DNA from 4 places in the Streptomyces sp. NBC_00466 genome. Region 1 is predicted to be linked to each of the others. Evidence: riboswitches for the same ligand, from Rfam matches in the RefSeq annotation. Region 1 holds a riboswitch; each other region holds the start of a gene.

Evidence for each region. A riboswitch is a leader RNA that binds a small molecule or an ion and turns the genes downstream of it on or off. The one in region 1 is predicted to bind cyclic di-AMP.
Region 2: another riboswitch for cyclic di-AMP. It lies ahead of OG210_RS29430 (C40 family peptidase); the one in region 1 lies ahead of OG210_RS04220 (M23 family metallopeptidase).
Region 3: another riboswitch for cyclic di-AMP. It lies ahead of OG210_RS19225 (transglycosylase family protein); the one in region 1 lies ahead of OG210_RS04220 (M23 family metallopeptidase).
Region 4: another riboswitch for cyclic di-AMP. It lies ahead of OG210_RS15450 (M23 family metallopeptidase); the one in region 1 lies ahead of OG210_RS04220 (M23 family metallopeptidase).

What each region holds. Positions count from the first base shown of each region.
Region 1 covers NZ_CP107896.1:968,439-973,117, forward strand. The annotation lists gene OG210_RS04205 (NADP-dependent oxidoreductase) at 1-82, opposite strand, end outside; gene OG210_RS04210 (helix-turn-helix domain-containing protein) at 153-722, shown strand; gene OG210_RS04215 (GntR family transcriptional regulator) at 917-1,594, opposite strand; gene OG210_RS04220 (M23 family metallopeptidase) at 1,848-2,639, opposite strand; cyclic di-AMP (ydaO/yuaA leader) riboswitch at 2,652-2,811, opposite strand; gene OG210_RS04225 (pitrilysin family protein) at 3,047-4,414, opposite strand; gene OG210_RS04230 (M16 family metallopeptidase) at 4,435-4,679, opposite strand, start outside.
Region 2 covers NZ_CP107896.1:6,551,715-6,556,393, forward strand. The annotation lists gene OG210_RS29415 (DUF397 domain-containing protein) at 68-295, opposite strand; gene OG210_RS29420 (helix-turn-helix transcriptional regulator) at 305-1,162, opposite strand; gene OG210_RS29425 (ATP-binding protein) at 1,396-1,827, shown strand; gene OG210_RS29430 (C40 family peptidase) at 1,859-2,332, opposite strand; cyclic di-AMP (ydaO/yuaA leader) riboswitch at 2,336-2,553, opposite strand; gene OG210_RS29435 (alpha/beta hydrolase) at 3,258-4,679, shown strand, end outside.
Region 3 covers NZ_CP107896.1:4,282,676-4,287,354, forward strand. The annotation lists gene OG210_RS19215 (cytochrome P450) at 1-1,156, shown strand, start outside; gene OG210_RS19220 (transglycosylase family protein) at 1,293-2,336, shown strand; cyclic di-AMP (ydaO/yuaA leader) riboswitch at 2,594-2,780, shown strand; gene OG210_RS19225 (transglycosylase family protein) at 2,784-3,494, shown strand; gene eno (phosphopyruvate hydratase) at 3,781-4,679, shown strand, end outside.
Region 4 covers NZ_CP107896.1:3,476,586-3,481,264, forward strand. The annotation lists gene OG210_RS15425 (DEAD/DEAH box helicase) at 1-381, shown strand, start outside; gene OG210_RS15430 (VOC family protein) at 612-986, shown strand; tRNA gene OG210_RS15435 (tRNA-Lys) at 1,119-1,191, shown strand; tRNA gene OG210_RS15440 (tRNA-Met) at 1,340-1,413, shown strand; gene OG210_RS15445 (PP2C family protein-serine/threonine phosphatase) at 1,591-2,739, shown strand; cyclic di-AMP (ydaO/yuaA leader) riboswitch at 2,964-3,104, shown strand; gene OG210_RS15450 (M23 family metallopeptidase) at 3,116-4,177, shown strand; gene OG210_RS15455 (aldo/keto reductase) at 4,423-4,679, shown strand, end outside.

The DNA of each region.
Region 1 (4,679 bases):
CGGGGCCCGCGTGGGGCTCCTCGGCGTCGATGAGTCGCAGGACTTCCGGGCCGCCGAACTCGGCGAAGCTCACTTTCTTCATGTCGCCGAACGTAACACTAACGGTTAGGGTTTAACAACTGTTCCGGATTTGTACCTGATAGCATCAGGGCATGACCGTGCCGCCGGGACGCCGTGAGCGCAAGAAGGCCGCGACCCGCCAGAAGATCGCTGACACCGCCCTGCGGCTCTTCCTGGACCGCGGGTACGACGCGGTGGGCATCCGCGACGTGGCCGCCGAGGCCGACGTGGCTGTCACCACGCTCTTCTCCCACTTCGCCTCGAAAGAGGCCCTGGTGTTCGAGCGGGACGACGACTTCGAGCAGCGCCTCACGCAGGCGGTCACGGACCGGGCGCCGCACGAGCCGCTCATCCCCGCGCTGCGCCGAGAGGTCCAGGCTCTGGTGCGGCATTGCACGGCGGACAGCGCCGCCCCGGTCTGGCACCTGATCGACGGATCACCGGCCCTGCGGGAGTACGAGGAGTCGATGAGGCTGCGTCACGCGGAGTCGCTGGCAACGGCCATCGCCGCTGATCCCGGCCTGTCACAGACCACAACGGCCTGCCGGACGATCGCGAGGTTCGTGATCGACGCCTACTCGCTGGCCCGCGAGGCGGCCGATCCGCAGGCAGCGGTGGACGAGATCTTCCGGATGATCGAGGCGGCCTGGGAGGTCACCTGACCGTCCCACTCTTTCCGGAACCGGGCGCCCGGCACCGGACATCCCGCGACGGGACATCGCATCCGGGCATCAGGCCGGGACATCGCACACCGGGACATCGGAAAAGCCGAACATAAACAGACAGCACGGGACTGAGCGGCGAATACGGCAGAGAGAAAAGCCGGAATTCCCCTTCCCTGTATACGGCAGTACTGTTAATCGGTGATGCTCGCAATGTTTACAGCATGTTGCGAATCCCTCACGCGTCCCTGCTGCCGCAGCCGGTGCGCCGCCGTTGCGCGCTCGGCGTGCACCGCGGTCAGAGCACGGGCCCGCTCCGCGTCGCCGCGCGCCACCGCGTCCACGATCGAGCCGTGCTCGGCCCAGGACACGACAGGGAGGGCCGGCTGGCCGACCGCGTACATCCAGCTGATCTTCTGCCGCAGCTGACCGAGCAGCGTGGTCAGCGCCGAGCTGCCCGATGCCTGCGCCAGCGTCTCGTGGAACCAGCCGCCGAGCGACCGCAGATCCTCGCCCTGGCCGTGCCCGGCCCGCTCCTGACCGAGCCTGACCAGGCCGCGGAGCACCTTCAGATGGGCCTCGGTCCGCCGCTGGGCAGCGCGCGCCGCGCCCATCGGCTCCAGCAGCATCCGTATCTCCAGCAGGTCGGCCGCCTCCTGCTCGGTCGGTTCGGCGACACAGGCGCCCGCATGGCGGCGGGTGACCACGAACCCCTCGGACTCCAGGGTCCGCAGGGCCTCACGGACAGGGACACGGGAGACGCCGTAGCGGCGCGCGAGCACCTCCTCCGTCAGCCGGCCACCCCGCTCGTACACCCCCGAGATGATGTCGTCACGGATTGCCGTGCATACCGAATGTGCGGGAACGCGCATGACCGAACCTCCGCATCGACGCCCGCATTTCGCGGTCCGTACGCACCTGTGCGGCGACTCTATGACAGGGCAGGTTAATTCCCGAAGGCCCCCGGTAAATCATGGATATCTTTTGGCCAGGCAAAAACCGGACGTACGAAGACCGGGCGCGGGGAAGATATCCGTGCGAATGCGAACACCGGAACGCGTGTGGCCGCGGCGCTTGGACGACAGGGCCGGGAGCGCCGGGGCCACACGGGCGGGACAGCCGGGGTCAGACGTTGACGCCGTGTGAGCGCAGGTAGGCGACGGGGTCGATGTCCGAGCCGTAGTCCGGTCCCGTGCGGGCCTCGAAGTGGAGGTGCGGGCCGGTGGTGTTGCCGGTGGCGCCGGAGAGTGCGATCTGCTCGTCCGATGTGACGGACTGGCCGACCGAGACGCCGATGGACGAGAGATGGCCGTACTGCGTGTACGTGCCGTCGTGCATCCGGATGACGATGTTGTTGCCGTACGCACCGCCCCAGCCGGCCTCCACGACCGTGCCCGCGCCGACGGCGTGGACCGGGGTGCCGCTCGCGGCGTGGAAGTCGATGCCGGTGTGGCTGCCGGACGACCAGAGGCTGCCGCCGGTCTTGTAGCCGGTGGAGACATAGGAGTTGGCGACCGGGACCACATAGGCGTTGAGGCGCTTGCGGGCAGCGGCCCGGGCCGCGCGCTGCTTGGCCGCCTTCGCCTCGCGCTCCCGCTCGGCCTTCGCCTTCGCGGCTGCGGCCCTGGCCTTGGCGGCGGCCTTGGCCTTCGCCACGGCCTCGGCGTGGTCGGCCTCGTGCTGCTGTGCGGTGACCTGGGCGGCTATCCGGTCTGCCACGGTGTCACCGACGAGGATGGTCCGGTCGAGACGGGCTTCCTGCGCGGTGGAGACCTGTGCGCTGTCGGCCATCGCCGGGGAGGCGAGGGTGCCGAGAACACCGGCCGTGGCGAGGGTGGCGACTCCGGCGACGCCCGCGGTCCTGCGGGTCAGGTGCTTCGGGGCACGGTGCTTGCCGGTAGGGCGGCTGAACGCCATGAAGAGGCTGGTCCTTTCCTTCCCTCTCGCCTACCGGGTTAGCTGACGGGTTCGGAGCAGGAAGGTCTCCTACGGGCCCGCCCCTGCGGAGCGGCCCCGATTCACCCCAGGGACTGAGTGGGTCCCCGGCTCCCCGGGCTCGCGCCTGACGGGGACTCGGCGATCGCTGCCCGGCGCCGCGGTTGCGGCTTACGTCCGACGGACAGCGAGTGCGACGGTAAGTGGTGCGTCCCGGTTGCGCCAAACAGACAGCGGGTTTTGTCGCACATCCCACAGGCACACGTACGGGCACACCTCCCGGAGGCCGCGCACAGCCCCGGCACGCAGCCGGGGTCCCGGCGGGCGCACTGCCCACCGGGACCCCGCAGATCCGCCCCGGCCGCCCGGCGCACCGGGTCAGCCGGAACTCAGCTCGCGACCACGGTCACTTCGCCGATGCCCAGCGCCCTGACCGGCTCCGCGATCTGCGCGGCATCCCCCACCAGGACCGTCACCAGCCGGTCGTCGGGGAACGCGGAGACCACGGCGGCGGTCGCCTCGACCGTGCCGGTCGCGGCGAGGCGCGCGTACAGCTGTGCCTGGAAGTCGTCCGGCAGGTGCTGCTCCACCTGGTCGGCGAGCGTGGCCGCGACCGCGGCGGCCGTCTCGTACTTCAGCGGTGCGACGCCCACCAGGTTCTGTACCGCGATGTCCCGCTCGGTGTCGGTCAGTCCGTCGGCGGCCAGCGTCCTGAGGACCTTCCAGAGGTCGTCGAGCGCGGGTCCTGTCGACTCGGTGTCCACCGAACCGCTGATGGCGAGCATGGCGGCGCCGGTGCCGTCGGGGGCGGAGCGGAGGACCTGGCTGAAGGCCCGCACGCCGTAGGTGTAGCCCTTCTCCTCGCGCAGGACGCGGTCCAGACGGGAGGTGAGCGTGCCGCCCAGGCAGTACGTGCCGAGGACCTGGGCGGGCCAGACACGGTCGTGCCGGTCGGCGCCGATCCGGCCGATCAGCAGCTGGGTCTGGACCGCTCCGGGGCGGTCCACGACGATGACGCGGCCGGTGTCGTCCGCGGTGATCGGGGGCACCGGCCGGGGCGTGCCCGCGTTGCCCTTCCACTCGCCGAGGCTCTCGGCGAGCACCGCGTCCAGGTCGGTCCCCGCCAGATCGCCGACGACCACGGCGGTGGCTGTCGCCGGCCGTACGTACGCGTCGTAGAAGGCGCGGACGGCGGCCGCGTCGATGCGCGCCACCGTCTCCTCGGTGCCCTGGCGCGGACGCGACATACGCGCGGTGGCCGGGAAGAGCTCCTTGGAGAGCTGCTTGGCCGCGCGGCGGGCCGGGTTGGCCAGCTCGTGCGGGATCTCGTCGAGCCGGTTGCCCACGATCCGCTCGACCTCACTCGGGGCGAAGGCGGGCGCCCGCAGCGCGTCGGCGAGCAGGCCGAGCGCCTTGGGCAGCCGGGAGACCGGCACTTCGAGGGAGACCCGGACCCCGGGGTGGTCGGCGTGCGCGTCGAGAGTGGCGCCACAGCGCTCCAGCTCGGCGGCGAACTCCTCGGCGCTGTGCTTGTCGGTGCCCTCGGAGAGGGCCCTCGCCATGATCGTGGCGATGCCGTCGAGCCCCTCGGGCTCGGCGTCCAGCGGGGCGTCGAGGCTGATCTCGACAGCGACGACCTGCTGTCCGGGACGGTCGCAGCGCAGCACCGTCAGGCCGTTGGGCAGGGTGGAGCGCTCGGGGGCCGGGAATGCCCAGGGCCTGGGGGCACCAGCCTGGGGCTGCGGGTGGAAGGCCATCATCACGGCCGCGGGGTCGGTCACTGGTCCGCCTCTGTGCTCTCGGTGGTCGCGGTGGCTGCGGTGGCCTCGTCGGACCCGCCGTCCGCACTGGTCTCTTCGGGCTCATCGGCGGTGACGGGCTCGTACACCAGCACAGCCCTGTTGTCGGGGCGCAGCCGGGCCTTGGCGACCTGCTGCACCTCGTCGGCCGTGATGTCGAGCACCCGGCCCACCGCGGTCAGCGCCAGCTGCGGGTCGCCGAACAGCACGGCGTACCTGCACA
Region 2 (4,679 bases), 5.6 Mb from region 1:
TACCGCAGCCTGTTAACCGCAGCCTGTTAACCGCTGCCCGTTACCCGCTGCCCGCTCGATTCGCCGGTCAACGGCTCCCCGCGTCGGGCACCGAGGCCAGGAAGCAGCTCCAGGCGCCCGCTCCGAAGAGCAGCGCCGGGTGGTTCACGCGCTTGGAGTCACGGACGGCCAGCAGACCGCCGTCGAGTAACGCGGCCTCGACGCAGTTGTTCATCCCGGTGCTGCGGCTGCTGCGCCGCCACCGCGCGCCGTACAGAGAAGTACTGGAAGGGACGTTCGCAGGACGTGCGGACATGGTGCCTCCCTAGACGCCGTCACCGATCACGGCGATGAGATCCAACGATTGCTGCTGCGGAAGGGCGCGCGCCTGGATCCTGCGGAACGCGGCGCTGTACGCCTTGAGTTCTTCTTTCCGTTCCAGATAACGACTACTCATCAAATGGTCAAGAACGACCACATCCAGATCAATGATGTTCGAAAAAGAGAAGATAGTGAAAGATCCGGTGAGTCCGAGGTGCCCTCCGGCGGCGAACGGCATGACCTGCAACCGCACATGAGGCAGCCGGGCGACCTCCTGTACATGCCGTAACTGCTCCGCCATCACCCCGCGCCCACCGATCCGCCGGTGCAGGGCCGCCTCATCGACGACCGCGCTCAGCTCCAGCGGCGGATCCGCGTCCAGCACCCGCTGCCGGGCCAGCCGCACATCGACCAGTGAGTCCACGGTCCGGGCCGGCAGCCCGTCGAGCGAGGCCCGGGTGACCGCCTTCGCGTAGCCGGGCGTCTGCAGCAGACCGGGCATCACCGACGTCTCGAAGGTGTGCGCCGTGCACGCCTGGGACTCCAGCCTGATGAAGTCCCGGTACTGGGCGGGCAGCAGACGCCGGTAGCTGTGCCACCAGCCGGCGCTCTCGTCGGCCCCCGCGCCGCACAGCGCCTCCAGGAGTTCGCGCTGCGCCGTGTCCCGCACACCGTACGCATGGAGCAACAGGGCTACGTCGGACGGCTTCACACCACTGCGCCCGGTCTCGATCCTGCTCACCTTCGACTGATGCCAGCCGGCGAGCCGGGCCGCTGCCGCGCTGGTCAGACCTGCCAGGACACGCAGTCTGCGCAGCTCGGCACCGAGTTTGACGCGGCGCACCTCGGGGCTGCTCCGCACCGCGTTCTCCCTCCGGTCGGCCGTTTCTGCAAACGTGCCATCCCGGCCGTCAAATACGGTCTTCCGTCGCAGAGTTCATCACTTTGAGCGACAGATATATGCACATCTTTGTGGATGGCCCGTGCTGCGGTCACTATGAGTGTCACGCTCGCACGAAGCGCCACCTGAGGCCGTCTCGAAGTGCATCCGTCACGAGATCCGCGCCGGCAGCGGTGGGAAAGGGACAGGCCGTCATGGCAGACCACCAGGAAGCTTCAGTCACCCTGCCGAGCGAGCCGGCTTCGGTACCGGCCGCCCGGACGTTCGTGGCCCGTGTGCTCACCGGATGGGGGCTGCCTCCCGACGCGGAGCTGGCGGACACCATCCGGCTGATCGTCTCGGAGCTCGCGACCAACGCGGTGCAGCACACCTTCGGCACGTCCCCCACTTTCACGGTGCAGGCCGTCCTGGACCGGGACGAGCGGCTGTGCGTCGGCGTCACCGACAGCCATCCGCGCTGGCCGCAGCGGCTGCCCGCGGCGGTGCAGCAGGACAACGGCCGGGGCATGGTCATCATCCGCTGGCTGGCGGCCGAGAACGGCGGGCGGCTGTCGGTCACCCCGACGCGGGACGGCGGCAAGACCGTCTGGATCGCCCTGCCCTGGACCGCCGCGGTCCAGGGCTGAACGAACCCGCGGCCGACGACTCCCGGCGGCTTCAGCCCACCCGGCCGTACCAGACGCTGTGGGTCCAGATCCTCTCCAGCCTGACCACGGCGCCGGTCTTGGGGGCGTGCCAGATCTTCCCGTGCCCCGCGTAGATGCCGACGTGGTAGACGCTCCGGCCGTAGTGGAAGAACACCAGGTCGCCCCGGTGCCGGGCCCAGGCCGGGATATGGCTTACGCGGTTGTACTGCGCCTGGGCGGTGCGGGGCAGCTGTTTGCCCACCTGTTTGTACGAGTAGAGCGTCAGGCCCGAGCAGTCGAACCGGGATGGCCCTGTCGCCCCCCACTGATAGGGCGAACCCCTTTTGGAGGCCGCGATCTGCACGGCCTGGGAGGCGTGCGCGGCGGCCTGTGCCTCCGCGGTCGCGCCCGGTGCCAGCGAGGTCCCCGCGACAGCGGCGAGGGCGAGGGCCGAAGCTGTTCCGGCCCGGGTGAGAAGAGACGGGACATGAATCTGCGCAGTCATGCGCAACCCTTCGCAAACCGCCTGTGAAGGATGACCTGTCGGGTTCGGGCCGGCGAAGTTGCCCGGCCGCCCGGCAGGATGACCGACTGATCAAGTCGGCCGTCCCACCAGGCGGCTTCACCCCGAGGAGCGACGTCGCTGTCGCCCCGGACTGCCTGGGTCCTCCACTCCTGCCGATCCACTCGTGTCGACCAGACATCCGGGAGCGGCGGCAGGACTCGGCGTCCGCCCGGACCGCCCCGCCGTGGTGGCGGGGGCTTGTCGTCTCCCGGATCTTCACCCATGGCACGGTGGATTCCCGGCGTACGCGCCGATTTGTGATGCTTCGGGGTCACTGGCCTGTTCGAGTGGATGCCACCGGAACCGGACCAGGGGATTCTGTCGGCGCACGGCCCTCACCTGGGGCGCAGCAGGGGTCCCGGGCGGAGTGCCGGTCCGAAGTGCAACTCGGTGCGGCCACTGGATCTCCGCGTGTCTACGCCTTCCGGGGGGCGCCCATCGGTGTACCGGCAACCGCCCGAAAGCCGGATCCGCGCCGGTTTTCCCCCTGTGGGGATCTCTGTGCGGATGCCGCGCGAAGGTGTCATGGCCCGGATGCCGGTGATGTCGGCACGTCCGCACCAGGGTTGACGCACCGTCGGCCTCGTCGTGCGCCCTGAGGGGGCTGGGTCACCCGTAATCGGCAACGCGGGGCGGAGTGGCCCGAGTTCACCGGCGTCCGGCCAACTTGACCGCCCCCGTCCCCCCGTTGGGCGCGAGGGGATCCGCGCGCGTTGCACCGCTCACCGGGACCGGTCTCTCCGCATTTCGGGTTGGCAAAGAACGCCCATGCGGCCTGTTGTCAGGGACCGTTCACAAGAAAGGATCCCCGGTACGTACTGGAGAGCGCCGGACGAACGGCGCTTCGCACAGGGGGAGGTACCACGTGAGACGCACCGCAGTGCTCGGCTCGGCCGGCGCTCTGGCCGCGGCGACTCTCATAGCCGGCGCCATGGCAGCGCCGTCGGCCACCGCCGACGGCCGCGGCCACGCCGGCCCGGAGGCGCACGGTGTGGCCGTCGCCGCCGCTCGGGCGGCGACGGCCGGGATCGACTGGCAGGACTGTCCTGCGGACTGGGCGCTCGCGAAGCCCATCCAGTGCGGCTGGGTGACCGTGCCGGTCGACTACGCACACCCGGATGGCCGGACGATCAAGCTCGCGGTGGACCGGGCTCTGAGCACCGGCACCGCGTCGCAGCGGCAGGGCTCCCTCGTCTACAACCCCGGTGGCCCCGGCGCTTCGGGTATGCGCTTCCCCGCCAGGTCCACCACCGGGAGCGCGCTCTGGGTCAACACCGCCAAGGCGTACGACTTCGTGGGCTTCGACCCGCGCGGCGTGGGCCACTCGGCGCCGGTCTCCTGCATGGACCCGCAGAAGTACGTCAGCGCCCCCAAGGCCGATCCGGTCCCGGACAGTGCGGCCGACAAGCAGGTCCAGCGCAAGCTCGCAGCGCAGTACGCGGACGGCTGCGAGCAGCGCAGCGGTGCGATGCTGCCGTATCTGACCACGCCGAACACGGCGCGCGACCTCGACGTCATCAGGGCGGCGCTCGGCGAGAAGAAGCTCAACTACCTGGGAGTCTCCTACGGCACCTATCTCGGCGCCGTGTACGGAACGCTCTTCCCGGGCCATGTCCGCCGGATGATCGTGGACAGTGTGGTCGACCCGAAGCAGTCGAACATCTGGTACGAGGCCAACCTCAACCAGGACGTCGCCTTCCAGGGCCGCTGGAACGACTGGCAGAACTGGGTCGCCGCCAACGACGCCGCCTTCCACATCGGGAAGACGGCAGCCGCCGTCGAACAGCAGTGGGTGAAGCTGCGCGCCACAGCGAAGAAGCATCCGATCGGCGGGGTCGTGGGCCCCGCCGAACTGCTCGGGTTCTTCCAGAACGCGCCGTACTACGACTCCTCCTGGGTACCGGTCGCCAAGGCCTGGAGCCAGTACCTCGCCGGTGATCCGAAGCCGCTGATCGATGCCGCAGGGCCCGATATGGCGGACACCGCGGGCAACATCTCCGCGGAGAACGGCACAGCCGTCTACACGTCGGTCGAGTGCGCCGACGCCAAGTGGCCGACCGACTGGCGGACATGGGACCGGGACAACACCCGGCTCAACAAGGACAACCCGTTCCTCACCTGGTCCAACGCCTGGATGAACCTGCCGTGCGCCACCTGGCCCGCGAAGCAGCAGACCCCGGTGAACGTCCACACGGGCAAGGGGCTCCCGCCCGTACTGATCGTGCAGTCGACCCGTGACGCGGCCACGCCGTTCCAGGGCGCCGTCGACCTGCACCAGCGCTTCAAG
Region 3 (4,679 bases), 3.3 Mb from region 1:
GCACCACGCGGAGTCCCCGCACGCCAAGGGCAAGACCGGCATTCCGGGCGAGCGCAAGGCGGAGCTGATGACGCATCTGCTGAACATCGACCCGCCGGACCACACCCGGCTGCGGCGTCTGGTCTCCAAGGCGTTCACCCCGCGCACCGTCGCGCTCTTCGCACCGCGCGTGCAGGAGCTGACGGACCAGCTGATCGACGCCTTCGTGGCGAGGAGCGCGGGAGAAGAAGGGGGAGAGGAGGAGCCCGAGGGAGAGCCCCGGGAAGAACCCCGGGGAGGGACCCGGGCGGAGGCCGGGGGACAGGCCCGGGGGCAGGCCGGGGGCCAGGCCGACCTCATCCATGACTTCGCCTTTCCGCTCCCCATCTACGCCATCTGCGACCTGCTCGGCGTCCCCCGTGAGGACCAGGACGACTTCCGCGACTGGGCGGGCATGATGATCCGTCACGGCGGCGGGCCGCGCGGCGGGGTCGCGCGGTCGGTCAAGAAGATGCGGAACTACCTCGCCGAACTCATCCACCGAAAGCGGGAGAACCCCGGCGACGACCTCATCTCCGGGCTCATCAGGGCGAGCGACGACGGCGAGCACCTGACCGAGAACGAAGCGGCGGCGATGGCGTTCATCCTGCTCTTCGCCGGGTTCGAGACGACGGTCAACCTCATCGGCAACGGTATGTACGCGCTGCTCCGCAATCCGGACCAGCGGGCGCGCCTGGAGGCGTCACTGGCGGCGGGCGAGACCGGCCTCCTCGCCACCGGTGTGGAGGAACTCCTGCGGTACGACGGGCCGGTGGAGCTGGCGACCTGGCGGTTCGCCACCGAGGCGCTGACCCTGGGCGGGCAGTCCATCGCGGAGGGCGATCCCGTACTGGTCGTGCTGGCCGCCGCCGACCGCGATCCCGAGCGCTTCGCCGAGCCCGACACACTCGACCTCTCACGCACCGACAACCAGCATCTGGGGTACGGGCACGGCATCCACTACTGCCTCGGCGCGCCCCTCGCCCGGCTGGAGGCGCAGACCGCGCTCGCCACACTGCTGCGCCGTCTGCCGGACCTGCGACTTGCGGCAGAACCTGGCGATTTGCGCTGGCGTGGCGGGCTCATCATGCGGGGATTGCGCACGCTTCCGGTGGAGTTCGGTACGCCGCCGAACTGACGGCCTGACCGGTGCATGACTGACGGGGTGTCAAGAACGTGACTTTCATGTGATCTCCACTGCATCGACTTGTGACTGGTGTTCGAGTGCGGCTACGTTCACCCCTCGACTCATCCGTCACACGGAAGGCCACCGCATGCGCACCGGGAACGGTCGGCACCGCCGCCCCCGTCAGGCCCCAGCTCTTGTCGTAGCGGCAGGAGTTACGGGCTCGGCCATCGCCCTTCCGCTGCTGGCGTCGACCGGCGCCCACGCGGCTGACGCCACGACCTGGGACCGGGTGGCGCTGTGTGAGAGCGGCGGCATCTGGAGCACCGACCTCAACAACGGGCACTACGGCGGCCTCCAGTTCTCGCAGGCGACCTGGGACAAGTACGGCGGCGGGCAGTACGCGGCCCGCCCCGACCTGGCCAGCCGCTCCCAGCAGATAGCCGTCGCCCAGAAGGTGTACGCGGCCGAGGGTGCGACCCCCTGGGCCAGTTGTGCGGCCATCGCCGGGCTGACGAAGGACGACGCGGACACGGCCACGGTGGACCCGGGCTCCCCGGACACCGCGAGCCCCAGCCCCACGAAGCCGTCCGCGTCCACCAAGCACCCGTCGGGCGCGGACACGGGTGCGGACGGTTCGAAGGGGACGCCGTCCACGCGGACGCCGTCGAAGCAGGCGAGTCCGAGCCCGTCCGATTCCCCCTCGGGCCCTCCGTCGGGTTCCCCTTCCGGATCGCCGACCCCATCATCACCGTCATCTCCGGCATCTGACCCTTCATCGGATGCATCGGACTCTTCCAGCAATTCGGGCCATTCGGGTTCTTCGGATACTTCGGGCTCCAGTACATCCGTCACGCCCGGCCCGTCGGACTCCGCGTCTCCCGCCCCTTCCGGCTCGGCGCACTCGGGGGTCGGCAGGCACCGGGGCGGCGAGGCCGCGGGCGACTCCGGTGCGAGCCATGACGAGACCGGCCGGCACGCTTCACGCGGCGGGGAGACGTCCCGGGATGACGCCCGTACGGACGGCAGCTACACCGTCCGCGCGGGTGACAACCTCTGGTCCATCGCGGAGGCGCACGATCTGCCCGGCGGATGGCCCGCGCTCTACGCGGCGAACCATCGGACCGTCGGAGGCGATCCGGACTTCATCGTTCCTGGCCAGAGCCTTGATCTCGACCGAAACCAGGGGTAGTTCGGGATTGTATGTCCGCTTCTGTTCGAGTGAGACATGACTCTCGTCGGCCCTGCTGAATGTCCGGACTGTCCGCCCGGCGTACGCCGTCCCTCACCTGCAGAAACGGGTAACGCGGGGTCGTAAACCAGGGATTTCTCCCCCGATGTTCATCTTTGAATATCGGGGGGTCCTGTGATTACGGTCAGACCGCTCGCACCGCGGGCCTCTTCGATCGCCACGCCGAATCCTGCCATCGGTCGAAGGGAAGCAGTTGACGCTAAGAAGCGCCGCAGGCAGGAGCGGGGGACCCAGGTAAGCGCCGGGGCCGGCCGTCCGTTCAGAGTCAGAGAACGGCACGAACCGGGACCGGCTTGGGGTGAAGCTGTGCGCTAGGTCGCGCAGCCGGGCAACTCATTGGCCCGAACCCGACAGCTCACCTCGTAGGCGTCGGTGAGGAGATCCGTCATGCTGTTTTCCAGCAAGTCCAAGCACCGTCGCCCCTCGAAGGCCGTTCGCGTCGCCACGCTCGCCGGTGTTGCCGGTGCCGCTGTGGCCGTTCCGCTGATCGGGGCGACCTCGGCCTCCGCCGCTTCGGTCTCCACCTGGGACGCCGTCGCGCAGTGCGAGTCCGGTGGTAACTGGTCCACCAACACGGGCAACGGCTACTACGGCGGCCTCCAGTTCAACAACTCCAGCTGGGCCGCCGCCGGCGGTACGCAGTACGCCCCGCGTGCCGACCTCGCCACCAAGGGCCAGCAGATCGCCACCGCCGAGAAGCTTCTCGCCATGCAGGGACCGGGCGCCTGGTCCTGCGCCGGTGCCGGCAACCTGACCAGCGGCGGTCCGAGCCCGGACGTCTCCACCGGTTCGAACAGCGGCTCCTCCTCGTCGAGCGCCGGCCAGCAGAGCAGCCACAGCGACCAGCAGTCCGCTTCGCGCAGTGAGGCCCGCACCAGTGCGCCGGCCGCCCCGAAGCACGCCGCTCCCCGCCACGCCGCGCCCACCACGGTCCAGAAGGGCGACGGCGAGTACAAGGTCAAGGCCGGCGACACCCTCGCCAAGATCGCCAAGGCCGAGCACGTCTCCGGTGGCTGGAAGAAGGTCTACGACCTGAACAAGGACATCGTGAAGGACGCCAACCTGATCTTCCCCGGTCAGCAGCTCCACCTGAGCTGATATCAGCTCTCCCCAGCACCCCCGGCCCGGCGCGACTCCCCCGTACGCGCCGGGCCGGGGGTCTCTCCGCCGGAGCCGCGTCCTGGTTCGTCCCGCGGCCCGTCCGGGGAGGGTGGCGTGGTCACCATCTGGTAAATTTGGTGACTTTCACACCGTCATACAAGCTTTTGGGCCCTTTTTCGTCCCAGGGTCCGGGCGCCCTGCCGGCTGATGGCTCCGAGCCGGTTAGGCTCATGCCGCAAGGCCACAGAGACCCTGCGCCCATAGCGTCACATCCCAGAAGGAGATGCTAGTGCCGTCCATCGACGTCGTCGTAGCCCGGGAAATCCTGGACTCCCGAGGCAACCCCACGGTCGAGGTCGAGGTCGGCCTCGACGACGGCAGCACGGGCCGTGCCGCCGTCCCGTCCGGCGCCTCCACCGGTGCGTTCGAGGCCATCGAGCTCCGCGACGGTGACCCCAACCGTTACCAGGGCAAGGGTGTCGAGAAGGCAGTCCTCGCCGTCATCGAGCAGATCGGGCCGGAGCTCGTCGGCTACGACGCCACCGAGCAGCGCCTGATCGACCAGGCGATGTTCGACCTGGACGCGACGGAGAACAAGGGCTCGCTCGGCGCCAACGCCATCCTCGGCGTCTCGCTCGCCGTGGCGCACGCCGCGTCCGAGGCTTCCGACCTCCCGCTCTTCCGCTACCTGGGCGGCCCGAACGCGCACCTGCTGCCCGTTCCGATGATGAACATCCTGAACGGCGGGTCGCACGCCGACTCCAACGTCGACATCCAGGAGTTCATGATCGCGCCGATCGGCGCCGAGTCCTTCTCGGAAGCGCTGCGCTGGGGCGCCGAGGTCTACCACACCCTCAAGAAGGTCCTGAAGACCAAGGGCCTGTCGACCGGTCTCGGCGACGAGGGCGGCTTCGCGCCGAACCTGGAGTCGAACCGCGCCGCCCTCGACCTCATCCTCGAGGCCATCAAGGAAGCCGGTTACGCGCCGGGCAAGGACATCGCGCTCGCGCTCGACGTCGCCGCCTCCGAGTTCTACAAGGACGGCAAGTACGAGTTCGAGGGCAAGTCCCGCTCGGCCGCCGAGATGACCGAGTACTACGAGGAGCTCGTCTCCGCGTACCCGCTCGTCTCCATCGAGGACCCGCTGTACGAGGACGACTGGGACGGCTGGAAGGTCATCAC
Region 4 (4,679 bases), 2.5 Mb from region 1:
GGTGGCGACCGCCGCGACGACCGTGGTGGCAACGGCGGCGGCTTCCGCCGTGACGACCGTCCCTCGGGCGGTTTCCGCGGTGGCGAGCGTCGTGACAACGACCGTCCGTCCGGTGGCTTCCGTGGTGGCGACCGCCGCGACGACCGTGGTGGCAACGGCGGCTTCCAGCGTCGCGACGACCGCCCCTCCGGCGGCCACCGCGGCAGCGACCGTCCGTTCAACCGCGACCGCCGCGACGACCGCCCCACCGGCGGCTTCCGCTCCGGCAGCAGCGACCGTCCGACCGGCCGCCGCGACGACCACCGCACGACCGGTACGGGCACCGGTACCGGTTCGTTCGGCCGCCGCGACGACAAGCCGCGCTGGAAGCGCAACGGCTGAGTCACCTGCCCGGCGTGAGCCGGAACCGGTGAGCTGCCGAATCCGGCTCGACCAGAGAAGCGGGCTCCTCCTTCGCGGAGGGGCCCGCTTCTCTTTCTCCGCGTCCGGTGCCGGCCGTTGGCTTTCGCCGCCCCCGATGACTTTTGACCTCGCGGGCGGTCATGACCATGTGGGCGCAGCCGCGCCGCACACAGGCGAGCACGACCGAAGACGAGAGGGAGGCACACCTCATGGCAGCCCCTGGCAACATCAACGGACTGGGCGTCATTCTCGGCAGTACGGACCCCGAACCGCTCATCGAGTGGTACCGCGCCGCGCTGGAGCCGCTGGGGGCCCGCTGGGAGGGCCACATGCTCGTCGTCGGGCAGCAGGCGATCATCGGATTCGACCGCCGCGACGACGTGGCGGACAAGGCCGCGGAACCCGGCAGGCAACTGGTCAACCTCATGGTGCGCGACATCCGTGCGGCCGAGAAGCACTTCAACACCCTCGGCGTGACCTGGATCAGGCCGGTCGAGGACACCGGGGGCGGCTGGTTCTTCTCCACCCTGCTGGACCCGGACGGCAATTACCTCCAGGTACTTCAGGGCCCCGGGACGCCCTGAGCCGCAGTACCCCCGTCCCACGACTCCGCCGACGGCCCGCACCGGCCGACGGCGGAGTCCGACGTGCCCGGCGGGGGATACCCGATCGGCTGCTGGGCACGCTCCCGCTATGCTCGGGGGGTGCGTCAGCACGGACCGTTAGCTCAATTGGCAGAGCAGTGGACTTTTAATCCATTGGTTGTGGGTTCGAGTCCCACACGGTCTACCGCTCGACAGGCCCCTGCCCTGCGCGTGAATGCGCAGGGCAGGGGCCTGTTCGCGTGTGCGGCGCCACCGGGATCAACTCCGTGCGGCCGAACGCGCGGTAATGGTCAGAACCACCCCCGCGCATGGCGTAGAGTTGTGTTTACCGACGCGGGGTGGAGCAGCTCGGTAGCTCGCTGGGCTCATAACCCAGAGGTCGCAGGTTCAAATCCTGTCCCCGCTACTCAAGATCGAAGGCCCAGCACATCACGTGCTGGGCCTTCAGTCGTTTCTCAGCGCTGCTGCCCGTTTCTCCCTTCCCCCACTTGGTCGATGCCGAATCGCACACCGGCGTGGGTGCGGCCAGCCTGGTGGGGCGCGGTACCGTCCGCCGCTTTGTGGACCGGGCAGGAGGGTACTGGTGGGGCAGCGAGAGGACTCGGGCTGGGCGCGTCGGTTCGTCCGGGCGCTGCCTGCCGTGCTGATCGTGGGCGGGGTGGTCTTCGACCAGCTGACGCCGGCCGCGTTCACGGCTGCCCCGTTCTTCGTCGCCGCGCCGGTGATCGCCGCCCCGCTCTTCTCGTACCGGGCCACGCTGATCACGGGGATCACCGCGGTGCTGGCTCTCGTGGGGCTGCATGGCTACGACGACACCTCGGCCAAGGCCTCGGCGGTCACGGAGCTGATCACCGTCGTCACGCTGTCCGTCGTCGCGCTCGTCATCAACCGCGTCATCCGGGTCAGCGGCGAGGAGCTCGCGTCGGCGCGTGTGGTGGCGGAGACCGCACAGCGTGCGGTGCTGCCGGTGCCTTCCGAGCGGATCGCCGGGCTGCACATCGCGGCGCGGTACGAGGCGGCGCAGGCCGGCACCTTCATCGGCGGCGATCTCTTCGCCGTGCAGGACACCCCGTACGGGGTCCGGCTGGTGGTGGGTGACGTGCGGGGCAAGGGGCTCGGCGCCGTCGAGGCGGTGGCCGTGGTGATCGGGGCCTTCCGGGAGGCCGCCGAGCAGGAAGCGACGATCGAGCAGGTCGCACAGCGGCTGGAACGTGCGCTGACCCGTGAAGGCGTGCGGCGGGAGGGACTTGACGCCTTCGAGGGGTTCACCACTGCGGCGCTCGCCGAGATCCCGCGCGGCGACCAGGGCCGGATCCGGCTGCTCAACCGGGGCCACCCCGAGCCGCTGCTGCTGTACGCGGACGGGGGCATCCACGTCCTCAGGCCGACCGACCCCGCTCTGCCGCTGGGGCTGGCCGATCTGGCGGCCTGGCCGGACCGGGCGGACGAGACGGAGTTCCCGCCGGGGGCCACGCTGCTGCTCTACACCGACGGCCTGTCCGAGGCGCGGAACGCGCAGGGGGACTTCTACGAGCCGCAGGAGCGGCTGCGCGGCCGGATCTTCCCGGGGCCCGAGGAACTGCTGACGGCGGTGACCGATGACGTGCGGCTGCACACGGGCGGGCGCTCCACGGACGACATGGCGCTGCTCGCGGTGGGCCGTCCGGGCCTGGGGCAGCCGGACCGGAGGAGGACGGTGGGGATCGTCCACCGGGAACAACACGATGCGTAGTCGAAGGACACCCCTCCGCATAACATTTGACGCACCATCAGGAACTCGATGTTTCGCGGCGACTCCTGAAGAGTGATCAAGTCGCCCGAATGCGCCCCTCTATGCCCCGTTAAGTGCAGGCCAAAGCCGTTAACGATCAGTCGGAACAGCTTGGAATCCGGCCCTCGCGTCTATTAACGTTCGATAACGCAGCGCGGTTGTCCCAGTCGTCGAAGAGGCGGCACCGCGCGCACGCGCCGAATCCCGCAAGGGAACCGGGGAACCACCAATTGGGGTGAATCGGGCTTCTCCGTAAGGGCTGCCCGTAGGAGACCTTCCTGCTCCGAACCCGTCAGCTAACCCGGTAGGCGGTAAGGAAGGAAAGGAGTGCGCCTCCGTGGCGTCCAACAACCCTGCCCCCGAAACGCTTTACTTCCCGAACGACGATGCTCCAGGTTTCGGCGGTGAGGACGGCACGTTCGACGAGTGGAACCCCACTGAGGATTCCCTCCGTTCGGTCCGTGGTAAACACCGTGTCGCCAAGCAGCGCGGCGGACTCGCCCGCAGTTCGACGGTCCTCGGCGTCGGCGTGATCGCAGCCGTCGGCGCGGGCGGCATGGCCAGCGCTCAGAGCAAGCCGCCGGTCGCGATCTCCCTCCCCGACCTTCCGCAGTCCGTCAAGGACAAGCTGCCGGACGCCGAGTCGCTGCCCGGCGTGGGGACGCTGATCTCCGACATCGGCGGCGGCTCGTCGCACCACGGCGGTACGGAGACGGGCGCCGCCGACGCGGCGCTCACCACCGCTGCGGCCAACGGCAAGAGCGGCGCGGACGCGGGCGAAGCCCTCCGTGCCCGGATTCTCCAGCAGGCCGAGCAGCAGCAGGGCGCGGTCGAGGACGAGGCCAAGGCGGCAGCCGAGAAGGCAGCTGCGGAGAAGGCGTCGGCGGAGGCCGCGAAGAAGCAGGACGAGGCGGCTGCCAAGGAGAAGGCGGCCAAGAAGAAGGCCGAGGCGGAGGCCAAGGCCAAGGCGGAGAAGGAGCGGCTCGCCAAGCTGGCGGCCAGTTACTCGCTCCCCGTCTCCTCGTACACCCTCACCTCGCGGTTCAACGACGGCGGTTCGATGTGGTCTTCGGGCCACCACACCGGCCTCGACTTCGCCGCCCCGACCGGTACCCCGATCAAGGCCGTGCACAGCGGGACGGTCAAGTCGGCCGGCTGGGCCGGGGCGTACGGCTACCGCACGGTCATCACGCTCGACGACGGTACGGAGCTGTGGTTCTGCCACCAGTCGTCGCTGGGGGTCAGCGCCGGCCAGAAGGTCAGCACCGGCGAGGTCATCGGCCGGGTCGGAGCCACCGGCAACGTCACAGGACCGCATGTGCACCTGGAGGTCCGCCCGGGCGGCGGCGACCCGATCGACCCGATGACCTGGCTCCAGGGCAAGGGCCTCAACCCGTAACCCCCAGCGGGTGACCGGCTGAACTCCCGCACGGGCTTCCAGCCCCCGCGCGTACCGCTGATGTACGGCGTCCCCGCACCCCGGCAGTCCTGACGGCACATCCCCCGACGTCAGGGCTGCCGGTTCGCTGTATGCGGGCATGTACCCGGGTCCGTCCCATGCGTACGCCCGGTCCGTCCCGCGCGTACGGCCGGCCCGGCTGAAACAGCGGAATAGTGCCGGGCCGCCGCGGGGTTGACCGGCATATGACTTCTCTGCGCGCACTCGGCTCTTCCGGCCTCAAGGTCTTCCCGCTCTCCCTCGGTGGCAACGTCTTCGGGTGGAGCGCCGACGAAGACCAGTCCTTCGAGGTGCTCGACGCCTACACCGCCGTCGGCGGCAACTTCATCGACACCGCGGACACGTACTCGGCGTGGGTGCCCGGAAACAAGGGCGGCGAGTCCGAGACCGTCATCGGTAACTGGCTGGCCGCGCGGGGCAACCGCGCCGACGTGGTGGTCGC